DNA from 4 places in the Streptomyces sp. NBC_00258 genome. Region 4 is predicted to be linked to each of the others. Evidence: riboswitches for the same ligand, from Rfam matches in the RefSeq annotation. Region 4 holds a riboswitch; each other region holds the start of a gene.

Region 1 (5,639 bases), 770 kb from region 4:
CGTTGCGGTCGCCGGGACCGCCGGCCCAGCCCTCGTGGACGCCGGCCGCCATGCCCGTGGCCAGGTCGGGGGCGTTGTACGACAGCTCCCGGTACAGGGAGGCGAGGCCCACCGCGGACAGGTCGGCGAGGTCCGGGTCGGTGCGGTGCGGGGCGGCGGACTCGACGAGGGTGGTGAACAGGGACACCGTGCCGTCCCCGTTGTCGGCCAGCTCGATCACGCGGGCGTGGTGCGGATAGTCCAGGTGGGAGGCGGTGTTGATCTCCCAGAAGGACCGGGCGGGCGTGGGGTGCGCGTGGGGCGTGATCCGGTTGACATGGCTGTGGCCGTTGATCCAGGCCACCACGTTCGGGAACCGGTGGAGCAGGGCGAGGACCTCCGCACCGTCGTGCCGCGGCTCCTCGGTGCGGGCTGCGTCGGGGCGGCGGGTCATGCTCGGACTGTGGTGGTGGCTGAAGACCAGGACATGGGCGTCGTCGGCCCCGGCGTTGCGTACGAGGCGGCCGTCGGCGTCGTAGGACCGGGAGCTGTGCGCGGCCAGCGTCCGTTCCAGCCAGCGGAGCTGATCGGTGCCCAGCGAGCCCTCGTAGTGGCCGCTGCGGTACGTCGTGTCGATGCTGATGCCGATGACGTTCTCGGCCACCCGGAACGTGTAGTACATCCGGTCGCCGTCCAGGTTGTTCTCCGTGTAGCCGTGGCCGACCGGGCCCGCCCCGGCGTGGGCGGGGTCGAGATGCGCGGCCAGGTAGTCGTGCGGGGTGCACAGCCGGCGCCGTTCGTCGGACGTCACCGTCCGCGCCGAGGAGGCGTGCCGCTTCAGGATCGCCGAGAGCACCTCGCTCTTGGGGTCGTCGCCGGTCTGCAGCGCCTTCGCGTAGGCGGCCGCGTCCGTGGCCGGGACGGACAGCAGCTTGCGGGAGCCGACGGCGACGTCGCCCAGCGCGGGTGACAGACAGCCGCCGGGTATGTCGTCGTGGTTGCCGACCGTGGAGTACCACGGGATGTCGAGCCCCGGGCTGGTCACGGGCCGTATCGCGGCATCGAGGAAGCCGGGTATGCGGGGCAGCCCGCGCCGCTTGTCCAGGTCGCGCAGGGCCGCGTCGTCCGGGTGCCAGTAGAGGGGCAGGCCGGAGCTCTGGACGCCTTCGTAGACCGACGGGTCCCCGGTGTTCGGAGTGATCCTGCCGCCGCTCATCAGCGTGAGGAACCACTCCAGTTCGATCGCGGAGTTGTTGTCGACGTTGTCGCCCGTCGTCATCACGAACCCGGGCGCGAGGCCGGTGTGCGGCCCCTCGCCGAGCGCGTTCACCTGCTCCACGAGCGCCACCGCCCCCGCCACCGTCAGCGCCTCCTGGGCCCGCCACGCGGAGGGCTTGCGCGACCGCAGGAACTCGGTGCGCAGCGGGTTCTGTACGTCCGTGAGGTGCAGGTCGGTGAACTGCACGAAGCACGCGAGCGGTGTGCGCCGGTCCTGGCGGCCGGTGGCGGCAGGCGCGAGATCCCCGCGTACGACCACGGGCCATCCGGGGCCAGAGACCAGCCGTCGGTAGGCGCCGGTGTGCGCGCGGCCGCCGAGGCGGGCCGTCGTCTCCAGGGTGGTCGCCGCGTACGGGGCCGCGCGTCGCGCCGGCCGTCGGGCAGCTCGGGTGGCGAGGGGCGGCTGCGGGGCGGCACTCGCCGCGGCGGCCTGCGCGGAGGGGGCCGGGCGCTGCCGTGGGAAGACGGCAGCCGCTCCTCCGGTCGCTCCCGCGGCGACGGCACCGGACGCGAGTAGAAAGCGACGACGGTTGATCGAGGATGCGGACGGAGACGGAGACGGAGACGGAGACGGCGATGGGGACGGGGGCAGGGATGGGGAAGCGGGTGTGGGCGAGGGCGGGGGAGTGGATGCGGTCCCCGCTGTTTCGGTCCCGGTCATGGGGCGGCCCTCCGGTGCCTCCGAGAGACTCAACTAGCGGAACCACTCATTCAGGCCGCAGGGGCGGGGGTGTGAGCCGGGGTGTGGCGTGGCCGTGAACACCGCCGGAACAGGTGGAGCGGCCGATGGGGCGCCGCACTGCAGGTCCGCCCGCCGGTCCGCGACATCCGCCGTGATAGCTTGCCGAGGCCAGTCGAACCCATGTACGTGGGTCAGGGAATCCGGTGGGAATCCGGAGCTGACGCGCAGCGGTGAGGGTGACGGGCGTGGCATCGGCCACTGGATCGGAACGACGGTCCGGGAAGGCGCCTCGTCCGGGTGACCCCGAGTCCGAAGACCTGCTGGCGGCCTCCGCGGTCACGTGCCGACGGGGGAGCACCGTACGACCGGGCTCCGCGTTCGAGCCCTCGACGCCTGAGGAACTCCCGTGCCTGTCGCACGTCTTGCCCGCCCCGCTGCCCTCGTCCTGTCCGGAGCTCTCCTGCTGACCGGCTGCGGTTCGGGGGACTCGTCCTCCGACACGGACTCCAAGGCCGCCGTCACTCTCGACAACTGCGGACAGACCGTACGCGTCGAGTCCCCGCCCGAGCGGGCGGTCTCCCTGAACCAGGGCACCACCGAGATCATGCTCTCGCTCGGCCTCGCGGACCGTATGGCGGGTACCGCCACCTGGACCGACCCGGTGATGAAGGGCCTGGCGAAGGCGAACGCGAAGGTGGAGCGGATCGCCGACAACAATCCCTCCTTCGAACGGGTCCTGGACGCCGATCCCGACTTCGTCGCCGCCTCGTTCGTGTCGACACTCGGCAAGGGCGGCGTGGCCACCCGGGAGCAGTTCGAGAAGCTCGGTGTGCCCGCTTACGTCTCGCCCTCCGACTGCGTCGGCAAGGACAACGCCTCGGGCGGCGACGGCGCGCGGAAGAAGGCCCTCGGCATCGACGCCATCTACGGCGAAGTGCGCGACCTGGCCGAGGTGTTCGGCGTCGAGAAGCGGGGCGAGCAACTCGTCGCCGATCTCAAACAGCGGATGAAGAAGGCCACTTCGGGGATCGACGCCTCCGACGTCACCCTCCTGTACTGGTTCGCCAACTCCGACTCGCCCTACATGGCGGGCTGTTGTGGTGCGCCCGGCGTCATCACCCGGACCCTCGGCGCGAAGAACGTCTTCGACGACACGCACGAGGAGTGGCCCCAGATCAACTGGGAGACCGTCGCCGACCGCGACCCCGACGTGCTCGTCATCGGCGATCTGACGCGCAAGTCGCAGACCGCCGAGTCCGCGAAGAAGAAGATCGAGTTCCTGGAGTCCGACCCGGTCACCAGGAACATGACCGCCGTCAAGAAGAAGCGGTACGTCCTGCTCAGCGGGCAGGCGATGAACCCGACCATCCGCACGGTCGAGGGCGTCGAGCAAGTCGCCTCCGCCCTGCGGGAGTTCGGGCTCGCCGGGTGACACGGCCGCGTCTGGGACTGCTCATCGCCGCGGGCGTCGCCCTGCTCCTCGTGTCCGTCGCCTTCGCGATCACCATCGGTCCCGCGGACATCCGGGTCGGCGACGTCTGGTCCGTGGTCGCGTCCCATCTCGGCTGGGGCAGCTCGGAGTTGACCCCGATCCGGGACGGGATCGTCTGGGAGCTGCGGCTGCCGCGCACGCTCCTGGCGGCCGTGTGCGGGGCCGGACTCGCCGTGTGCGGTGCGGTGATGCAGTCCCTGCTGCGCAACCCGCTCGCCGACCCGTTCGTCCTCGGGGTGTCCTCGGGCGCCTCGACAGGCGCCGTGATCGTGGTCGTCCTCGGTATCGGCGGAGGGCTGGTCTCCGTCTCCGCGGGCGCGTTCCTCGGCGCGGTGCTGTCGTTCGGGCTCGTGCTGCTGCTCAGCCACACGCTGGGCGGGGCGACGGACCGTGTGGTGCTGAGCGGGGTCGCCGCCATGCAGCTCTTCTCCGCGCTCACCTCCTTCGTCGTGATGACCGCCGCCGACGCCGAGACCACCCGCGGGGTGCTGTTCTGGCTGCTCGGTTCGCTGAGCGGGGTCGGCTGGACCGATGTCTGGGTGTGCTTCGCGGTGCTCGCGGTGACCCTGCTGGTGTGCCTCGGGTACGCGCGGACGCTCGACGCGTTCGCCTTCGGCCAGGACGCCGCCGCGACGCTCGGGGTCTCCGTGGCCCGTACGCGACTGGTGCTGCTGTGTGCCACGGCGTTGCTGACCGCCGCACTCGTCAGCTCGGCGGGCGCGATCGGCTTCGTCGGCCTAGTACTGCCGCATGCCGCAAGGGCGTTGGTGGGGTCCGGGCACGCCAGGCTGCTGCCCGTCACCGCCCTCGCCGGAGCGGTGTTCCTGGTGTGGGTGGACACCCTGGCCCGCACCGTCCTGGATCCCCAGGAGGTGCCGGTGGGCGTGGTGACCTCGCTGATCGGCGTACCGGTGTTCGTGCTCGTGCTGTACCGGACGCGGAGGGCGTGATGACGGCGGAGGACATCAAGAACACCGAGCACACGCGGGTGACACCGGGAACCGAGGACGCACACGCGGCGCCGGGATCCGAGGACGCACGGTCGACACCGGGGGAGGGCCTCCGCGCCCACCGAGTGACGCGCACCGCCGACGGCCGTGTCATCCTCGACGGCGTCAGCATCACCCCGGCCCCCGGCACCACCGTCGGACTTCTCGGCCCGAACGGCTCCGGCAAGTCCACCCTCTTGCGCCTGCTTGCCGGCGTCCTCGCTCCGGCCTCCGGTGTCGTCACTCTCGACGGCAGCCCTCTCGCCGAACTGGGTCGCCGCGACATCGCCCGCCGTGTCGCCGTGGTCGAGCAACAGACGGACACCCAGGTCGAGTTGAGCGTCCTGGACGTCGTACGGCTCGGCCGTACACCTCATCGCCGCGCCTGGACCCCCGCGTCCGAGGCGGACGAGCAGGCCGTACGCGAAGCGCTGGACCGCACCGGCCTCACCGGACTCGCCCGTCAGTCCTGGCACACCCTCTCCGGCGGCGAGCGTCAGCGCGTGCAGATCGCCCGCGCACTGGCCCAGGAACCCCGCGAACTGCTCCTGGACGAGCCGACCAACCACCTGGACATCCAGCATCAGCTCGACCTGCTGAACCTCGTCACCTCACTCCCGGTCACCAGCGTCGTCGCACTGCACGACCTCAACCTCGCGGCGATGTACTGCGACCAGCTCGTCGTCCTGCGCGAGGGGCACGTAGTGGCCTGCGGCAGTCCGGGCGACATCCTCACGGAAGACCTCATCGCCGAGGTGTACGGGGTCCGGGCCTCCGTCACACGGGACGGCCCCGACGACCGGCCGCACGTGCGCTTCCTGGGGACCGTGGGTTCTCCGGCGCACCGGTGAATCGTGCTGGCCGCACCGGTGATTCGCGAACACGTGTCCGGAAATGACGTCCGCCTCCCTGCGCAGGGCCCCGTACGCGCCTACGCTCACCCCGTGCTGCGTATCACCGACGCCCGAACCGGCGAGCCCACCGACGCGACCCCCGCCCGCCGGGGCCTGACCCGCGTCGAGGCCCATGTGCCGCGCCCCGACACCACGGGCCTGCGCGTGCTCCTGGTGGCCGACGTCCTCGTACGCGCCCTGGAGATCAGCGGGACGCCCGTCTGGACCGTACTGACCGGCACGGAAGGGCGTGCGGAACTCCGCGCCCGCGCCGCGGCGCTCGGCATCCGGCCCTTCGAGGACGAGCGCGACAGCGGATCAGGCCT
Region 2 (5,639 bases), 6.1 Mb from region 4:
ACCATGGTCGACCTGGACGCCTCGCACCGCTGGCTGTTCGGCCCCGCCGACCTCGCCGCGCTGGAGGCGGCGGGGGCGGGCGCGGCGCTCGCGGCCCGGCTGCTGCGGGTCTACACCGACTCCTACCGCCGCCACGGCGGAGGCGACTCCTGCCCGCTGCACGACCCGCTCGCCGTGGGCGTGTGCGCGGACGAGTCGTTCGTGACGCTCGCGGAGGGAGCGGTCGTCGTCGAGTGCGCCAGCGAACTCACCCGCGGCCAGACCGTGTTCGTCCCCGCGGCCGCCCAGCGGAACTACTACACCGAGTCGCCCGCCCTGACCGCCCGCACCCGCCACACGGGCCGGGTGGCCCTCGGCCCGGGCCCACGCGACTTCACGAAGGACTTCGTCACGACCCTCCCGCAGTGGCCGGCCGTGGCCTGAGCCCGCCGCCTCGGACGTCCCTGGCACCGGCGCGACGCCCCCGACGCCGGTACCGGTACCGGTACGCGAGAAACTCGGCAGCCCCTCGTCGTACCCCTCGGGCACACTGCCAGGCATGGACATCGTGATCAGGCGGGCGAGGCCCGAGGAGTACGAGGCTGTGGGCGAGATCACCGCGCAGGCCTATCTCGGGGACGGGCTCCTCGACTTCGGCGAGAGCGACGAGTATCTGGGCGAGCTGCGGGACGTCGCGAAGCGGGCCGCGGCCGCCGACGTGCTGGTGGCCGTGCTGGGGGCAGGGGCGGGCGAGCGGGTCGTCGGCGGCGTGACCTTCGTCCCGTCCGGCGGGCCGATGGCCGACATCGCGCGCGAGGGCGAGGCCGAGATACGGATGCTGGCGGTCGCCACGGAGGCCCGCGGGCACGGAGCGGGCGAGGCCCTCGTACGCGCCTGCGTCGACCGCGCCCGGGCCACGCACGGCTGCGTACGCGTCGTGCTGTCCACCCAGCGCACCATGCACAGCGCCCACCGCATCTACGGACGCCTCGGCTTCACCCGCGCCCCCGACCGCGACTGGAACCCGGTCCCGGACCTCGACGACATCATGCTGCTCACCTACGAGTTGACACTCTGACACCCTCCGAAGCCGACACGACACAACATGTGGGGGTGCTTCCCGAGCCCGGCACAAGATGTATGCTCATGCTCGCTGTCGCCGCAGGGGAATCCGGTGCAAATCCGGAACTGTCCCGCAACGGTGTACTTGTGCATGTCTGTCCCTGGAGGAGAGCCGTGCGCCTGGTCAGTCCGAGGACCTGCCGACAGCGTGCCCAGGCCATCCGGCCCGGGTGCCATGACGTCCGGGCCTCGCGGAGTGGGCCGGTGGACGCGGCGTACCGCTGCGCAGAGCGTGTACCCCCGTGTGCCCCGAACCCCTCTCCCCGCAGGCTCCGTGCCGAGCGAGGGAGAGCCCCACGTGACCATCGCGCCAGCCGATCCGGTCTCAGCGAAAGCGCCCCAGTACCAGCAGGACAGGGCCGAGGCCGACGGACCGGGAACCGTGTTGCTGCGGACCCTGGCCGACCTCACCGCCGACCTTCCCGACGCCGATCCCGGCAGGGTCGCCGCCGCCGCGCTGCGCGGCCGGTCCTCCGTCGGGGCCGACGGGATCACCGCGGAGCTGCGCGAGCTGGCCACGGAGGCGGCCGCGGGCCTCATCTCCGAGGACCCCGTGTACTCGAAGCTGGCCGCCCGCCTGCTGACGATCGGCATCGCCGAGGAGGCCGCCTCGCAGGGGGTCCGCTCCTTCTCCGAGTCCGTCGCGGTCGGCCACCGCGAGGGCCTGATCGCCGACCGCACCGCCGAGTTCGTACGGACCCACGCGGCCCGTCTGGACGCGCTGATCGACCTCGAAGGCGACGACCGCTTCGGCTACTTCGGCCTGCGCACGCTGCACAGCCGGTATCTGCTGCGGCACCCGATCACGCGGTCCGTCATCGAGACGCCCCAGCACTTCATGCTGCGCGTGGCGAGCGGCCTCGCCGAGGACGACACGTCCCGCTCGGTCGACGAAGTGGCCGCCCTGTACCGGCTGATGAGCCGCCTCGACTACCTGCCGTCCTCCCCCACGCTCTTCAACTCCGGTACGCGGCACCCCCAGATGTCGTCCTGCTACCTCCTCGACTCCCCGCTGGACGAGCTGGACTCCATCTACGACCGCTACCACCAGGTGGCCCGCCTCTCGAAGCACGCGGGCGGCATCGGCATCGCGTACTCCCGTGTCCGCTCGCGCGGTTCCCTGATCCGGGGGACGAACGGGCACTCCAACGGCATCGTCCCGTTCCTGAAGACACTCGACGCCTCGGTCGCCGCCGTGAACCAGGGCGGCCGGCGCAAGGGCGCGGCCGCGGTCTACCTGGAGACCTGGCACTCCGACATCGAGGAGTTCCTGGAGCTGCGCGACAACACCGGTGAGGACGCCCGGCGTACGCACAACCTGAACCTCGCGCACTGGATCCCGGACGAGTTCATGCGCCGGGTGAACGAGGACCGCGTCTGGTCGCTGTTCTCGCCGGCCGACGTGCCCGAGCTGGTCGACCTGTGGGGCGAGGAATTCGACGCTGCCTACCGCAAGGCTGAGGACCGGGGGCTCGCCAAGAAGACCATCCCGGCCCGCGATCTGTACGGCCGCATGATGCGCACCCTCGCGCAGACCGGCAACGGCTGGATGACCTTCAAGGACGCCGCCAACCGCACCGCCAACCAGACCGCGCTGCCCGGCCACACGGTCCACTCCTCCAACCTCTGCACGGAGATCCTGGAGGTCACGGACGACGGCGAGACGGCGGTCTGCAACCTCGGGTCGGTCAATCTCGGCGCGTTCGTGGACACGGCGACGGGCGACATCGACTGGGAGCGGCTGGACTCGACCGTCCGTACCGCCGTCACCTTCCTCGACCGGGTCGTCGACATCAACTTCTACCCGACCGAGCAGGCGGGCCGGTCCAACGCCAAGTGGCGGCCGGTGGGCCTGGGCGCGATGGGTCTGCAGGACGTCTTCTTCAAGCTGCGGATGCCCTTCGACTCCGCCGAGGCCAAGGCGCTCTCCACCCGTATCGCCGAGCGCGTCATGCTCGCCGCGTACGAGGCGTCCGCCGATCTCGCCGAGCGCAACGGCCCGCTGCCCGCCTGGGAGAAGACCCGTACGGCGCAGGGCGTGCTGCACCCCGACCACTACGACGTGGAGCTGAACTGGCCGGAGCGCTGGGCCGCGCTGCGGGAGCGGATCACCTCGGTCGGCATGCGGAACTCGCTGCTGCTCGCGATCGCGCCCACCGCGACGATCGCGTCCATCGCGGGCGTCTACGAGTGCATCGAGCCGCAGGTCTCCAACCTCTTCAAGCGCGAGACCCTCTCCGGCGAGTTCCTCCAGGTCAACTCCTACCTGGTGGCGGAGCTGAAGAAGCTCGGCGTGTGGGACGCGCAGACCCGGGAGGCGCTGCGCGAGTCCAACGGCTCGGTGCAGGGCTTCACCTGGGTGCCGCAGGACGTGCGCGATCTGTACCGCACTGCGTGGGAGATCCCGCAGCGCGACCTGATCGACATGGCCGCCGCCCGGACCCCGTTCCTGGACCAGTCCCAGTCGCTGAACCTGTTCCTGGAGACGCCGACCATCGGCAAGCTCTCCTCGATGTACGCGTACGCCTGGAAGTCGGGGCTCAAGACGACGTACTACCTGCGCTCGCGCCCGGCGACGCGCATCGCCCGTGCCGCGGGTTCCTCCGCGGCCGCGGCCGCCCCCATTCCCGTACAGGCGACTCCCGACGAGGACGCCGTCGCCTGCTCCCTTGAGAACCCCGAGTCCTGCGAGGCCTGCCAGTAATGACCACCGCTCCCGAGAACACAGAGAACGCCGAGAAGGTCCAGAAGAACCTGCTCGACCCGGGCTTCGAGCTGACCCTGCGTCCCATGCGCTACCCGGACTTCTACGAGCGCTACCGGGACGCGATCAAGAACACCTGGACCGTCGAGGAGGTCGACCTCCACTCGGACGTCACCGACCTGGCGAAGCTGTCACCGGGCGAGCAGCACATGATCGGCCGGCTGGTCGCGTTCTTCGCGACGGGCGACTCGATCGTGTCGAACAACCTGGTGCTGACGCTCTACAAGCACATCAACTCCCCCGAGGCGCGGCTGTATCTGAGCCGTCAGCTCTTCGAGGAGGCCGTGCACGTCCAGTTCTATCTGACGCTGCTCGACACGTATCTGCCCGACCCTCAGGACAGGGCCGCGGCCTTCGACGCGGTGGAGAGCATCCCGTCCATCCGCGAGAAGGCCGAGTTCTGCTTCAGGTGGATGGACTCGGTGGAGAAGCTGGACCGGCTGGAGACGAAGGCCGACCGCCGGCGCTTCCTGCTCAACCTCATCTGCTTCGCCGCGTGCATCGAGGGGCTGTTCTTCTACGGTGCCTTCGCGTACGTCTACTGGTTCCGCAGCCGGGGTCTGCTGCACGGTCTGGCGACGGGCACCAACTGGGTGTTCCGCGACGAGTCGATGCACATGAGCTTCGCCTTCGAGGTCGTGGACACCGTCCGCAAGGAGGAGCCGGAGCTCTTCGACGACCGGCTTCAGGAGCAGGTCACCGACATGCTCCGGGAGGCCGTCGAGGCCGAGCTGCAGTTCGCGCGCGACCTGTGCGGTGACGGCCTTCCGGGCATGAACACCGACTCGATGAGGCAGTACCTGGAGTGTGTCGCCGACCAGCGCCTGGCGCGCCTCGGCTTCGCTCCGGTGTACGGCTCCGAGAACCCCTTCTCCTTCATGGAGCTGCAGGGCGTTCAGGAGCTGACCAACTTCTTCGAGCGCCGGCCTTCGGCGTACCAGGTGGCGGTGGAGGGTTCCGTCGGCTTCGACGAGGACTTCTGATCCTTGCGGTGTCCCTGCTCGGCCTCCCTGAGCTGACGGTCGATGCGCCGGTCGCGCACGATGCCGATCACCGACGGGAGGACGAGCAGGACCAGGATTCCGAGGACGAAGAGCATTGAGACCAGGCCTTCCAGCTGTGTCGTTTCCATGGACACCACTGTCGCGCCGAATGCTCCTTACCGTGAGTGGCAGTACTGCCGCACACCCTCGATTTCCTGCCAGATCGGGTGCACACTGGGCAGCATGCTGAACAACGTGGCCGTCGTCCTGCTCGACGGCGTGCATCCTTTCGAACTCGGTGTGGTCTGCGAGGTGTTCGGCCTCGACCGCAGCGACGAGGGGCTGCCGGTGTACGACTTCGCGGTGGTCTCCGCGGAGACTCCGGGCGCGAGCCTCAGCACCCACGTCCCCGGGTTCACGGTCGCCACTCCGTACGGCCTCGACCGGCTGGAGGAGGCCGACCTGGTCGTCGTACCCGCCGGGAGCACCTATGCCGTGCGCGAGTATCCGCCCGAGATGCTCGACGCGCTGCGCCGGGCCGTGGACCGCGGGGCCCGGATCCTGAGCGTCTGCTCCGGGGTCTTCGTGCTGGGCGCCGCCGGACTCCTGGACGGGCGGCGCTGCGCCGTGCACTGGCAGCACGTGGACACGCTGGCCCGGCAGTACCCGCGGGCGAGGGTCGAGCCGGACGTGCTGTACGTGGACGACGACCCGGTGGTCACCTCCGCGGGCACCGCGGCCGGCATCGACGCCTGTCTGCACATCGTCCGCAAGGAGCAGGGCCCCGAGAT
Region 3 (5,639 bases), 1.6 Mb from region 4:
GGGGCGGGCGGGGCACTTTAGGGCTGAACCGACACATCCGAAAGGTCGCACAAGGGCATGAATCGCCTGCCGGGAGCGAATGACCGGCATGTGACGGGCTTTCAGGGATCTTCCAGTAGCCTCTGGGAGATTTTTCGTGCATGCCGCCATTCCGGGGGGAAATATGGCTCGTGATCGCAAACCGTCCCTGCAGCGCGCCCGACTCGTCGCCGCCTCCGTGGCGACGCTGGCGCTCGGTGGCACCGCTCTCGCCGAGGTGCCGGCCGCGGCGGCCGCCAGGCCCAAGGGCCACGACGTGTCCTCGCACCAGAAGAACGTCAACTGGTCGAGTGCGAAGAGCAAAGGCGCCAAGTTCGTCTATGTGAAGGCCACCGAGTCGCACACGTACCGCAATCCGTACTACAACCAGCAGTACAACGGGGCACGCGGCGCGGGCATCGTCCGCGGGGCATACCACTTCGCACTGCCGCACAAGTCCTCGGGGACGAAGCAGGCCGCGTACTTCGTGCGCAACGGCGGCGGCTGGCGGGCGGACGGCTGGACGCTGCCGCCCGCGCTGGACATCGAGTACAACCCGTACGGCAAGAAGAAGTGCTACGGCCTGAGCAAGACCAGGATGGTCAGCTGGATCAAGGCCTTCAGCGACGAGGTGAGGCGGCAGACCGGCCGACGGCCGGTGATCTACACCACCTACAACTGGTGGAAGATGTGCACGGGCAACAGCGCCGCGTTCGCCGCGAACCATCCACTCTGGCTGGCCCGCTACAGCTCGACGGCGGGGTCGCTGCCGTCCGGCTGGAACTTCTGGACCTTCTGGCAGTACGACAACGGCGGCAGCCTGCCAGGTGACCAGAATCTCTTCAACGGATCCCTGAATCAGCTCAGGGCGTTCGCAAGGGGACAGCGGGGGTAGCGGACCCCTGAATTCCGCCTCTGTTCGATGGCTCTCGCCGCCGCTCCGACACAAGCGGAGTGGCGGCACCTCTATAGGGCCACCCTGTCGCCCACCCCAGTTCATCTTCCGTTCATCCAGGTTACCTACGGTCCCTGTGCCACTGACGTCCAAGAGAAGCCTGGGTAAATGGAACACATCACGCTCCTCCTCGGAATCGTGATCGTTACCGCTCTCGTGTTCGATTTCACGAACGGTTTCCACGACACAGCCAACGCGATGGCGACGACCATCTCGACCGGTGCCCTGAAGCCCAAGACGGCGGTGGCCATGTCCGCCGTGCTGAACCTCGTCGGTGCGTTCCTCTCCGTGGAGGTCGCCAAGACGATCTCCGGCGGCATCATCAACGAAGAGGGCATCCGCACCGAAGTGATCTTCGCGGCGCTCGTCGGCGCCATTCTGTGGAATCTCCTGACCTGGCTCCTGGGTCTGCCCTCCAGCTCCTCCCACGCACTGTTCGGCGGTCTGATCGGCGCCGCGGTCATGTCGGCCGGCTGGTCGTCGGTGAACGGTTCGACCGTCGTCACCAAGGTCCTGCTTCCCGCGATCGCCGCGCCGTTGGTGGCCGGTCTCGCCGCGATGCTCGCCACCCGGCTGACGTACCGCATCAGCAACAAGGCGGGTGAGCAGGCCACCTCCAAGGGCTATCGCGCGGGTCAGATCACCTCCGCGGGCCTGGTCTCGCTGGCCCACGGCACGAACGACGCGCAGAAGACCATGGGCATCATCACGCTCGCCCTGGTCACCGGCGGTGTGATCGCGCCCGGGTCGAACCCTCCCATGTGGGTCATCGTCTCGGCCGGTATCGCCATAGCGCTCGGCACCTACCTGGGCGGCTGGCGCATCATCCGCACCATGGGCAAGGGCCTCACCGACCTCGCGCCGCCGCAGGGCTTCGCCGCCCAGACCAGTGCCGCGACGGTCATCCTGGCCTCCTCGCACCTCGGCTTCTCGCTCTCCACCACCCAGTCCTGCTCCGGCGCCGTGATGGGCTCGGGCCTCGGCCGCAAGGGCGGCGTCGTCCGCTGGTCGACCGCGACCCGTATGTTCATCGCTTGGGGCCTCACGCTGCCCGCCGCCGGTCTGGTAGGCGCGGGCGCCGAGTTCCTCACCAAGCAGGGCACCTGGGGCATCGTCCTCACCGGCGCGCTGCTGGTCGCGGGCTCGGCGGTCATCTGGGTCCTCTCCCGCCGCCAGCCGGTCACCCGCGACAACGTGAACGACGTCGAAGGCGAGCCCGCGGGCGTCGTGACCACCGCCATCGCCGCCGTCACCCCGCCGCCTGCGGGCACGGTCGCCACGGCCGACGAGTTCAAGACCACCATCCCGGGCCCGGACGCCACCGAGCCCGCCCGCCCGGCCACGGTGTAAGGAACCCACAGCATGAAGATCGACTGGGCAGCCCTCGGCTCCGTCTTCGGAGTCAGCCTCATCGTCACCGTCGCCCTCGTGGGCCTCTTCACCCTCGGCATCGTCGGCCTCTCCAAGCGCGAGTCCGCCTCCGCCCAGGGCGGCACAGCGACCCTCGCGGTCACGGGCGCGTACGCCTGCTTCGCCGCGTGCGCGGCGGCGGTGACGTACGGGATCTATCTGATCGTCGCCTGACGCGTACAGCGCCTCCGCACCTCACGACTCCGCCCCGCCGACCCCCCGGTCGGCGGGGCGGAGTCGTGTCCGTGTGTGGGCCTCAGCACACTCTCCCGTCGCAGGTCAACAGCAAGTTGACGGGTGTTCGTGGGCGTGGTGGACTGCCGGAGCCATGTACGGCGGCAGGAGAGGAAGCCGGTGCGAATCCGGCGCGGTCCCGCCACTGTTACCGGGGAATCGATCCCCCGGGAGCCAGGAACTCTCGCCGTCGGTCTCGTCGAACCAGGGCGTGGACACCCTGAGTGAGGACAAATCGCCATGCGCGGCTGCCCAAGTGCCTTTCGAGCGACGGTTGTACCCGACCTGACGGTCGGCTGAACCGATGAGTGCCGATCGCGTCTTCGCGTACGGCGCCGCCGCCGGCCTCCTCGGTGACCTGCTGCTCGGCGATCCCCGCCGGGGGCATCCGGTCGCCGCGTTCGGACGGACCGCGGGCGCCGTGGAGCGGGTGCTGTGGCGGGACCACCGGGGGTGGGGTGCGCTGCACACCGCCGTCTGCGTGGGCGGTGCCACCGGACTCGCGGCGCTCGCCGCCCGCTCCGTGCGTGCCTCGCGCGTCGCGTCCGTCGCGTTGACCGCCACCGCCACCTGGTCCGTCGTCGGCGGGACTTCGCTCGGGCGTGAGGCCCGGGCCGTCGGCGGGGCGCTCGCCGCCGGGGACGTCGAGGTGGCCCGGGAGCGGCTGCCTCATCTCTGCGGGCGGGATCCGCAGGCGCTGGACGCCGACGGGATCGCCCGGGCCGTCGTGGAGTCCGTCGCCGAGAACACCTCCGACGCCGTCGTGGGCGCCTTCGTGTGGGGTGCCGCGGCCGGTGTGCCGGGGCTCGTCGGATTCCGTGCCGTGAACACGCTCGACGCGATGGTCGGGCACAGGTCCGCCAAGTACCGGCGGTACGGGTGGGCCTCCGCGCGGCTCGACGACGTCGCGGGGTGGCCGGGAGCGCGGCTCACCGCCGTCCTCGCGGCCGTCGCGGGAACCGATCCGCGCGGGGCCGTACGCGCCTGGCGTGCCGACGCCGCCAAGCATCCGAGCCCCAACGCCGGGCCCGTCGAGGCCTCGTTCGCGGGGGCGCTCGGCGTGCGGCTGGGCGGGACGCTCTCGTACGCCGGAAGGGTCGAGCACCGGCCCGTGCTCAACGGCGAGGGGCGGGCCGTGGAGGTCGGCGACATCGAGCGGGCCGTACGGCTCTCGCGGCGCGTGGGCTGGCTCGCGCTCGGCGTGAGTGTCGCCGGGCGGCTCCTCGTCAACGGCCTTCGCACGAAGGGGCGTACGTCATGAGCCGGGGTACGAGCGGGGGCACAGGTGGGGGCCTGCTCGTCGCCGGCACCACCTCCGACGCGGGCAAGAGCGTCGTGACCGCCGGGATCTGCCGGTGGCTGGTGCGCCAGGGCGTCAAGGTCGCGCCCTTCAAGGCGCAGAACATGTCGCTCAACTCGTTCGTCACGCGGGAGGGCGCCGAGATCGGCCGGGCGCAGGCCATGCAGGCGCAGGCCGCGCGCGTGGAGCCCACCGCGCTGATGAATCCCGTGCTGCTCAAGCCCGGCAGCGACCGGAGCAGCCAGGTCGTCCTCATGGGCAGACCCGTCGGGGAGATGAGCGCCCGCGGCTATCACGGCGGCCGTCAGGAACAGCTCCTCGGGACCGTCCTGGAGTGCCTCGCCGAGTTGCGGGGCACGTATGACGCGGTGATCTGTGAGGGGGCGGGCAGTCCCGCCGAGATCAATCTGCGGCGGACGGACATCGTGAACATGGGGATCGCGCGCAACGCGCGGCTGCCCGTGCTCGTCGTCGGCGACATCGACCGCGGGGGTGTCTTCGCCTCCTTCTTCGGGACCGTCGCGCTGCTCTCGCCCGAGGACCAGGAGTTCGTCGCCGGGTTCCTCGTCAACAAGTTCCGCGGGGACGTGTCCCTGCTGGAGCCCGGCCTCGACATGCTCGAGAACCTCACCGGGCGTCGTACGTACGGGGTCCTGCCGTTCCAGCACGGTCTGGGCATCGACGAGGAGGACGGGCTGCGGATCTCGCTGAGGGGCTCGGTCCGCGAGTCCGAGGTCTCCTCCCCCGTCGGCGAGGACATCCTGCGGGTGGCCGTCTGCGCGATCCCGCTGATGTCCAACTTCACGGACGTGGACGCGCTGGCCGCCGAACCGGGCGTCGTCGTGCGGTTCGTGGACCGGGCCGAGGAACTCGTCGACGCGGACCTCGTCGTCGTGCCCGGCACCCGGGGCACGGTCAGGGCCCTGGAGTGGCTCCGGGAGCGCGGCCTCGCGGACGCCCTCGCCAGAAGGGCTGCGGAGGGGCGTCCCGTCCTCGGCATCTGCGGCGGCTTCCAGATCCTCGGCGAGCACATCGAGGACGAGGTCGAGTCGCGCGCCGGCCAGGTGGACGGGCTCGGACTCCTTCCCGTGCGGGTGCGGTTCGCGCGGGAGAAGATCCTCACGCGACCCGTCGGCGAGGCGCTCGGCGAGCCCGTCGAGGGGTACGAGATCCACCACGGGGTCGCCCAGGTCACCGGCGGGGCCCCCTTCCTGGACGGCTGCCGGGTCGGCGAGGTCTGGGGTACGCACTGGCACGGCTCGCTGGAGTCGGACGGCTTCCGCCGGGCCTTCCTTCGCGAGGTGGCGGCCGCCGCGGGGCGCCGCTTCGTACCGGCCGCCGACACGTCGTTCGGGTCGCTGCGCGAGGAGCAGCTGGACCGGCTCGGCGATCTGATCGAGGAACACGCGGACACGGACGCGCTGTGGCGGCTCATCGAGTCCGGCGCGCCGACAGGACTGCCTTTCATTCCACCGGGAGCGCCCGCATGAGCACAGTGTTGTTGTTGTCGACCGCCGACACGGATCTGCTGGCGGCGCGTGCCGCCGGCGCCGCGTACCGGATCGGCAATCCGACCCGCGTGGATGTCGCGGAGGAGCTTCCCGCGCTGGTCCGGGGCGCGGACGTCGCCGTCGTACGGCTGCTGGGCGGCAAGCGTGCCTGGGAGGACGGGCTCGCCGCGCTCAAGGCGTCCGGTATTCCGACCGTGCTGCTCGGCGGGGA
Region 4 (5,639 bases):
CCAGCACGCGCTCCGCGAGCAGCCCGAAGACCAGGCCGTACGCGGTCCACAGGGTCACCTGGATGGCCAGGGTCGCCAGTCGGTACTGCCACAGCAAGGTGGCCGGGAAGCCCTCCGGCGCCTCGTTGAAGGAGGGCAGGAACGCGTACGCCAGGCCGACGGCCAGGACGAAGAACGCGCCCGCCGCGAGGGTGGCGTTCCAGTTGCCGAGGCGCGGTGCGAGACGTTTGCCGAGGATCACCGCGGCGACGGCCAGCAGCACGCTGAGCACGATCATGAGAAGGAACAGCGCGGTGCGCTGGTTGAGGGTGTCGGGGTCGCCGACGGCGGGCGGGTTCGCCGGGTACTTGAGGAACGGCACCAGGTAGACCGCGACCAGACCGGCGCCCGCCATCAGCAGCGCGCTGGCGCGCGGCCCGAAGCGGCCGATCCTGCCGAGGGCGAAGCAGTACGCGAGAGCGGCGATGCCGCCGAACGCGACCCCGTAGACGAGGACGCCGGTGGACAGGCCGCCGGTGGACTGCATGGCACGGGTGACGAGTTCCTCGCCGCCGTGTTCGTGGGCGTGGGCCTCCTCGAACGCGATGGCCTCGTCCACCCGGGGTTCGCCCAGGAAGTAGGCGACGACCAGGGCGAGCACACCCGCGGCAAGCCCCGCGAGCATGCCGCGCACCAGGAGATTTCTGACGGTGACGGAGTTCATTGGGTTGTTGTCCTGTCGGTTCTTTGTCGCCGTCAGTGGCAGGGGAAGCCGAGCAGGTGGCGGGCGTCGTGCACCCACTCGTGCACGCCTTCGCCGGAGACCAGGGAGGTGGCACCCTGTTCGGCGCCGACGAAGTAGAGCAGCACCAGCATGAGGATGCCGAGGAAGACCGCCCAGGGAGCGATCGCGCCGATCGGCAGCTTTGCGGGTACGTCGGGGGTGGTTACGGTCGGCTGAGCGACGGCGGACTGCGCCATGGCAGGACCTCCTGGGGGAACTCGCGTCCCATCTCGGTGGTGCACAGGACGACGGCCACGGGTCTGACTTGCTCGACCTCCGCCTCCCCTGGTGGGAGGCGGTTGTGCGGGGCTTACAGTGGCGCGACCGTGCCGGATTCTCACCGGCTTCCGTCGTACCGTCGTCAATATCGACGAGAAGGTACCGCGAAGCGGAGGCGCGGCCAAGGGCGCACGGAATGCCGGGGGCGCGCCGGTGCCCTGGTCACGCCCCCAATTCCCGGTACGGACAGGGGTGTTGAGCACGTGTGGAACGCGAGGACGGGCCGATGACCAGCCGAGTGATGTTGATCTCACCAGCGATGAGCGCGGCGTTGCGGGAGGCGCGTTTCGACGACGGATGCCCCGTCGATCCGGCCGGGCTGCGACTCGCCGAGGCGGCCGCGGGCTCGCTGCCGACCGCCGACCAGGTCCTGGTCTCGCCCACCGTTCGCTGCCGGGAGACGGCCGCCGCCCTCGGGCTCGACACCCTCGCCGTCACCGAACCGGAGCTGGCCGGCCTGGACGTGGGCCGCTGGCGCGGGGCGACCCTGGCCGAGGTGAGCACCGACGAACCGGAGGCGGTGGGACGCTGGCTCGCGGACCCGTCGTCCGCACCGCACGGCGGCGAGTCGGTGGTCGGCCTGTGCGAACGCGTCGCGAAGTGGCTGGAGGCGGTGGCGGATCCGGGTTCCGGACTTGGCTCCGGGGCTTCCGGCTCCGACTCCGACTCGGCTTCAACTTCTGCTTCAGCTTCAGCTTCAGGGCCAGGCTCCGTCCGAATCATCGCCGTCGTCGAGCCGGAGATCGTACGGGCCGGGGTGGTGCGGGCGCTGGGTGCCCCGGAGTCGGCGTTCTGGCGCGTCGACGTGCCGCCGTTGGTCGTGACGGAGTTCAGCGGGCGGGCCTCGCGCTGGAATGTGCGGGTCGGGCGGGCGCTCGGGAGGTAGGCCGCAGCGGGCGCTCGGGGGAGGTAGACCGCGGCGGGCGCCCGGCTGAACGGTTCCTCGGGACACGTCAGCTGTGCACGGGACTCGCCGCACGAGACCTCACCTCAGGAGGGCGAGAAACTCCGTGCAGGCGCGTGCGCAGTCACGGCAGGCCTCGGCGCCCTTCTCGGCGCCGGGGTTCCGGTCGAAGACCTCGGCGGTCTCCAGGCAGACGGCACGGCACCACTCCACCTGAGCGCGCATCCCCGCCTCGGCCTGCGTGACCTGCTCGGCCAGGGCGCGGCAGGTCGCGTCGCAGACCTCCGCGCACAGGATGCCCTTGCGCCGCAACTCCTGTTGGTCGTCGGGGCCGTCGAGTTCGGCGAGGCTCGCGTGCAGGGCGCAGACCCGTGCGCACTCGGTACAGGCCTGCGCACAGGCGAACCGGTCCTCGAGGAAACGAACGAGTTCCTGTTGCTCTGTTAGTGACACGCGGTTCGGGTAGCCGGGCATCGCCACGCCAAACCCCGTCTTCGCAGCGCGCGGCGGGGCCAGAAGTTGCTGGGCGTGTCGAAGTTGTTGACGTGGTCACGGCCGCACTCTACGTTCTGACCGGTTTACCGAACTACGTTCGGTATTTCGATCCGTTCGTGCGGGTGCGCATACCCCGGCAACCAACCGGGAGTGTGCGACCACTGACCCGCGACAACCTTCGGATCGGCAGACAAGGAGGCCTCGTGCGCATCGCGGGCATGCTCACAGGGACAGTGTTGAGTGCCGTGTTGGCGACGATGGTGCTACCGGCCCCGGCAGCCGCGGCGTCGACCATCGTCGTGGCCGTCAACGGCAGCGACTCCGCCGCCGGCACCCTCGACCAACCGCTGCGGACCGTCCAGAAAGCCGTCGACAGGGCGAAGGCGGGCGACACCATCCTCGTACGGGGCGGTACTTACGCCCTGACCGACAACATCACGATCACCACCTCGGGCACGGCGTCGCAGCCGATCTCCCTCGGCGCCTACCAGGGCGAGCGCGTCGTCATCGACGGCGAGCAGCTGCCGGCCAGCCACACACCGGTCGGCGGCAGCATCCCGCGCGCCGAGCGCGGGGCCATCCACCAGGAGGCCTCCTACTGGAAGGTCTCCGGTCTGGAGATCGTCAACGGGCCGTACGGCTACTACTGCGACGGCTGCAACAACAACGTGTTCTCCCGCCTCATCACCCACGACAACTACGAGTCCGGCTTCCAGCTCCAGGGCGCCTCCGCGGGCAACCAGATCCTGAACCTGGACAGTTACGGCAATCGCGACCCGCGCAAGAACGGCGAGAGCGCGGACGGACTGGCCATCAAGGAAGGCAGCGGGAGCGGAAACGTCGTTCGGGGCGCGAGGCTGTGGAACAACGTCGACGACGGCTACGACGCCTGGAAGTTCACCTCGCCGATCGTCGTCGAGAACACGATCGCGTACGGCAACGGCTTCAACCGGTGGAACTTCCCGGACTTCGCGGGCGACGGCAACGGCTTCAAGCTGGGCGGCGGGAGCCCGGCGCCGGCGGTGGCCCACATCCTGCGCAACTCGCTCGCGTTTCGGAACGCGGCGCACGGAGTCACCGACAACGGCAATCCGGGCGCGCTCGCCCTCAGTCGCACCACCACGTTCCGTAACACCGGCACGGGCTTCGACGCCGACGGCTCGGGCGGAAAAGCGGTCCTGACCGCCAACCTGTCCGTCGCGGACGCACGGCCCGCGGCACTCGGCTCCGGCACCATGTCCTCCGGCAACTCCTGGGATCTGGGCGGTACTTGGAACGACTCGTCGGTCGTGAGCACGAACACGGGCACCATCACGGGACCGCGTTCGTCCGACGGCTCCCTTCCGCCCGCCCGGGACCTGCTCGTCCCGAAGAACGGCACAGCCATCGGGGCCCGCTTCTGAACCACCCCGTGGGCCCCGGGACGGACGACCCCGGGGCCCACGGGACTGGCGCAACCAGCAGCACCAGCACAGTCCGAACGAGGAGAGCCGCAGATGATCACGCCAGACAACCCCTACAGACCCGCCACCGCCCCGGACGCGACCGGCGCCTCCCGCCCCTTCGCGCCCTCGCGTCGAAGCCTGTTGCGGGCGATGGCCGCCCTGCCGGCCTCGGCGCTCGTCGTGGGCGGGCTGCCCGGCCTGCTCGGCACGGCCTCCGCGGCCGCGCCGCCCCGCGGATCGGCCACCCGCTACACCATCGTGCCGTTCCTCAACAGCAACGACGGCACCGTGAACGTCTACCAGTCCGACGACGCGACGGACTTCCGGCTCCTCAGGGCATCCGCGTACACGCCGCCCGCGGGCCGCATCCGCGACGCGAGCGTCTTCAAGCACACGGACGGCTACTACTACATCACCTACACCACGCACACCTGGCAGGACACCAGCACCACCATCGGCTTCGCCCGCAGCTCGGACCGCAGCAACTGGACCTTCCTGTACGACTACACCGTGCCGATCGCGAACCTGTCGCGCGCCTGGGCGCCGGAGTGGTTCATCGACAGCAACGGCAGCGTGAACGTCATCGTGTCCTGCTCGGTGACCAGCGACGAGTGGATCTTCACTCCGTATCTGCTCAGGGCCACCAACTCCGCTCTCACCGCGTGGAGTTCACCGGTTGCTCTGTCCGGCATCGGCGCCAACCACATCGACACGTTCATCGTGAAGATCGGCTCGACGTACCACGCCTTCACGAAGAACGAGACGTCCAAGTACATCGAGTACGCCACGAGCACCGCGCTCGCCGGCCCGTACACGATCAGCAGGACCGGGAACTGGGCGGGCTGGGGCGGCACTCGGGAGGGGGCCGCGCTGATACAGCTCGACAACGGCGCGTGGCGGATCTTCTTCGACGGGTACGGCGACGGCAGCTACTACTACAGCGACAGCTACGACACCTTCGCGACCTGGAGCGCGCCGAAGACACTGCCGGGCATCTCGGGGACGGCACGCCACTTCACGGTGGTCAAGGAGACGGTGTCCGGTGGCGTGACCCTGCCGACGGGCGTCACTCGCTACCTCCGGTCGGGCAACTTCACCACCCGCTACTGGCAGGAGCAGTCCGCCCTGCTCAACATGCCCGTGCTGACCAGTTCCAGCACGGCGGCGGAGAAGCAGGCGTCCACGTTCACGATCGTGGCGGGCCTCGCCGACGCGAACGGCTACTCGTTCCGCAACGCGGCCGGCAACTACCTGCGGCACTGGGACTTCCGGGCCCGCTTCGACGCGAACGACGGCTCGTCGACGTTCGCCAGGGACGCCACCTTCATCGCCCGCACCGGCACCTCCGTACGCCTGGAGTCGTACAACTACCCCGGCTACTACCTGCGCCACTACAACTACCAGCTCCGCGTCGCCCCGTCGGACGGCACCGACCTGTTCCGCCAGGACAGTTCGTTCGTGGCGGTGACACCCTTCTGACCCGCGCGGCAACCTCGTCCGACGAGTTGCGGCGCCATGGGTTCCCCTGCCCTTCCGTCCGGTGACGGCTGAACCTGGTGCACGTTTCCTTCGTGCACCAGGTCGGGACAGCTCACTCGGAGCCGGATTCGCAGTACGCCTTCCGCACCTGACAATCAGTGTGCGTCGAGCATTGACCGCTGTTGAGCTGACCGCTCCGGCGGGACAACCGAGGGTCGACCCTCCCGTGTCAACGCGTGTTCCAGTCATGCTCTGTCATCTCGTGTTGTACGTG

The links. Region 4 has a riboswitch for cobalamin ahead of OG718_RS47370 (CbtB domain-containing protein). Riboswitches for the same ligand answer to the same signal wherever they lie in the genome.
Region 1: it holds a riboswitch for cobalamin, as region 4 does, so the genes downstream of both, OG718_RS44025 (ABC transporter substrate-binding protein) here and OG718_RS47370 (CbtB domain-containing protein) in region 4, are expected to answer to the same signal.
Region 2: it holds a riboswitch for cobalamin, as region 4 does, so the genes downstream of both, OG718_RS20330 (ribonucleoside-diphosphate reductase subunit alpha) here and OG718_RS47370 (CbtB domain-containing protein) in region 4, are expected to answer to the same signal.
Region 3: it holds a riboswitch for cobalamin, as region 4 does, so the genes downstream of both, OG718_RS40500 (cobalamin biosynthesis protein) here and OG718_RS47370 (CbtB domain-containing protein) in region 4, are expected to answer to the same signal.

Annotation. Positions count from the first base shown of each region.
Region 1 covers NZ_CP108081.1:9,885,489-9,891,127, forward strand. Annotated here, with positions in the region: gene OG718_RS44020 (TIGR03767 family metallophosphoesterase) at 1-1,918, opposite strand, end outside; cobalamin riboswitch at 2,092-2,278, shown strand; gene OG718_RS44025 (ABC transporter substrate-binding protein) at 2,346-3,371, shown strand; gene OG718_RS44030 (FecCD family ABC transporter permease) at 3,368-4,381, shown strand; gene OG718_RS44035 (ABC transporter ATP-binding protein) at 4,381-5,271, shown strand; gene OG718_RS44040 (hypothetical protein) at 5,365-5,639, shown strand, end outside.
Region 2 covers NZ_CP108081.1:4,591,308-4,596,946, forward strand. Annotated here, with positions in the region: gene OG718_RS20320 (nucleoside hydrolase) at 1-423, shown strand, start outside; gene OG718_RS20325 (GNAT family N-acetyltransferase) at 539-1,057, shown strand; cobalamin riboswitch at 1,120-1,260, shown strand; gene OG718_RS20330 (ribonucleoside-diphosphate reductase subunit alpha) at 1,400-3,805, shown strand; gene OG718_RS20335 (ribonucleotide-diphosphate reductase subunit beta) at 3,805-4,848, shown strand; gene OG718_RS20340 (hypothetical protein) at 4,761-4,997, opposite strand; gene OG718_RS20345 (helix-turn-helix domain-containing protein) at 5,092-5,639, shown strand, end outside.
Region 3 covers NZ_CP108081.1:9,092,976-9,098,614, reverse strand. Annotated here, with positions in the region: gene OG718_RS40515 (lysozyme) at 164-913, shown strand; gene OG718_RS40510 (inorganic phosphate transporter) at 1,082-2,323, shown strand; gene OG718_RS40505 (hypothetical protein) at 2,336-2,557, shown strand; cobalamin riboswitch at 2,680-2,823, shown strand; gene OG718_RS40500 (cobalamin biosynthesis protein) at 2,922-3,878, shown strand; gene OG718_RS40495 (cobyric acid synthase) at 3,875-5,407, shown strand; gene cobN (cobaltochelatase subunit CobN) at 5,404-5,639, shown strand, end outside.
Region 4 covers NZ_CP108081.1:10,656,927-10,662,565, reverse strand. Annotated here, with positions in the region: gene OG718_RS47375 (CbtA family protein) at 1-703, opposite strand, end outside; gene OG718_RS47370 (CbtB domain-containing protein) at 736-960, opposite strand; cobalamin riboswitch at 997-1,138, opposite strand; gene OG718_RS47365 (histidine phosphatase family protein) at 1,269-1,928, shown strand; gene OG718_RS47360 (four-helix bundle copper-binding protein) at 2,028-2,420, opposite strand; gene OG718_RS47355 (right-handed parallel beta-helix repeat-containing protein) at 2,660-3,844, shown strand; gene OG718_RS47350 (glycoside hydrolase family 43 protein) at 4,037-5,365, shown strand.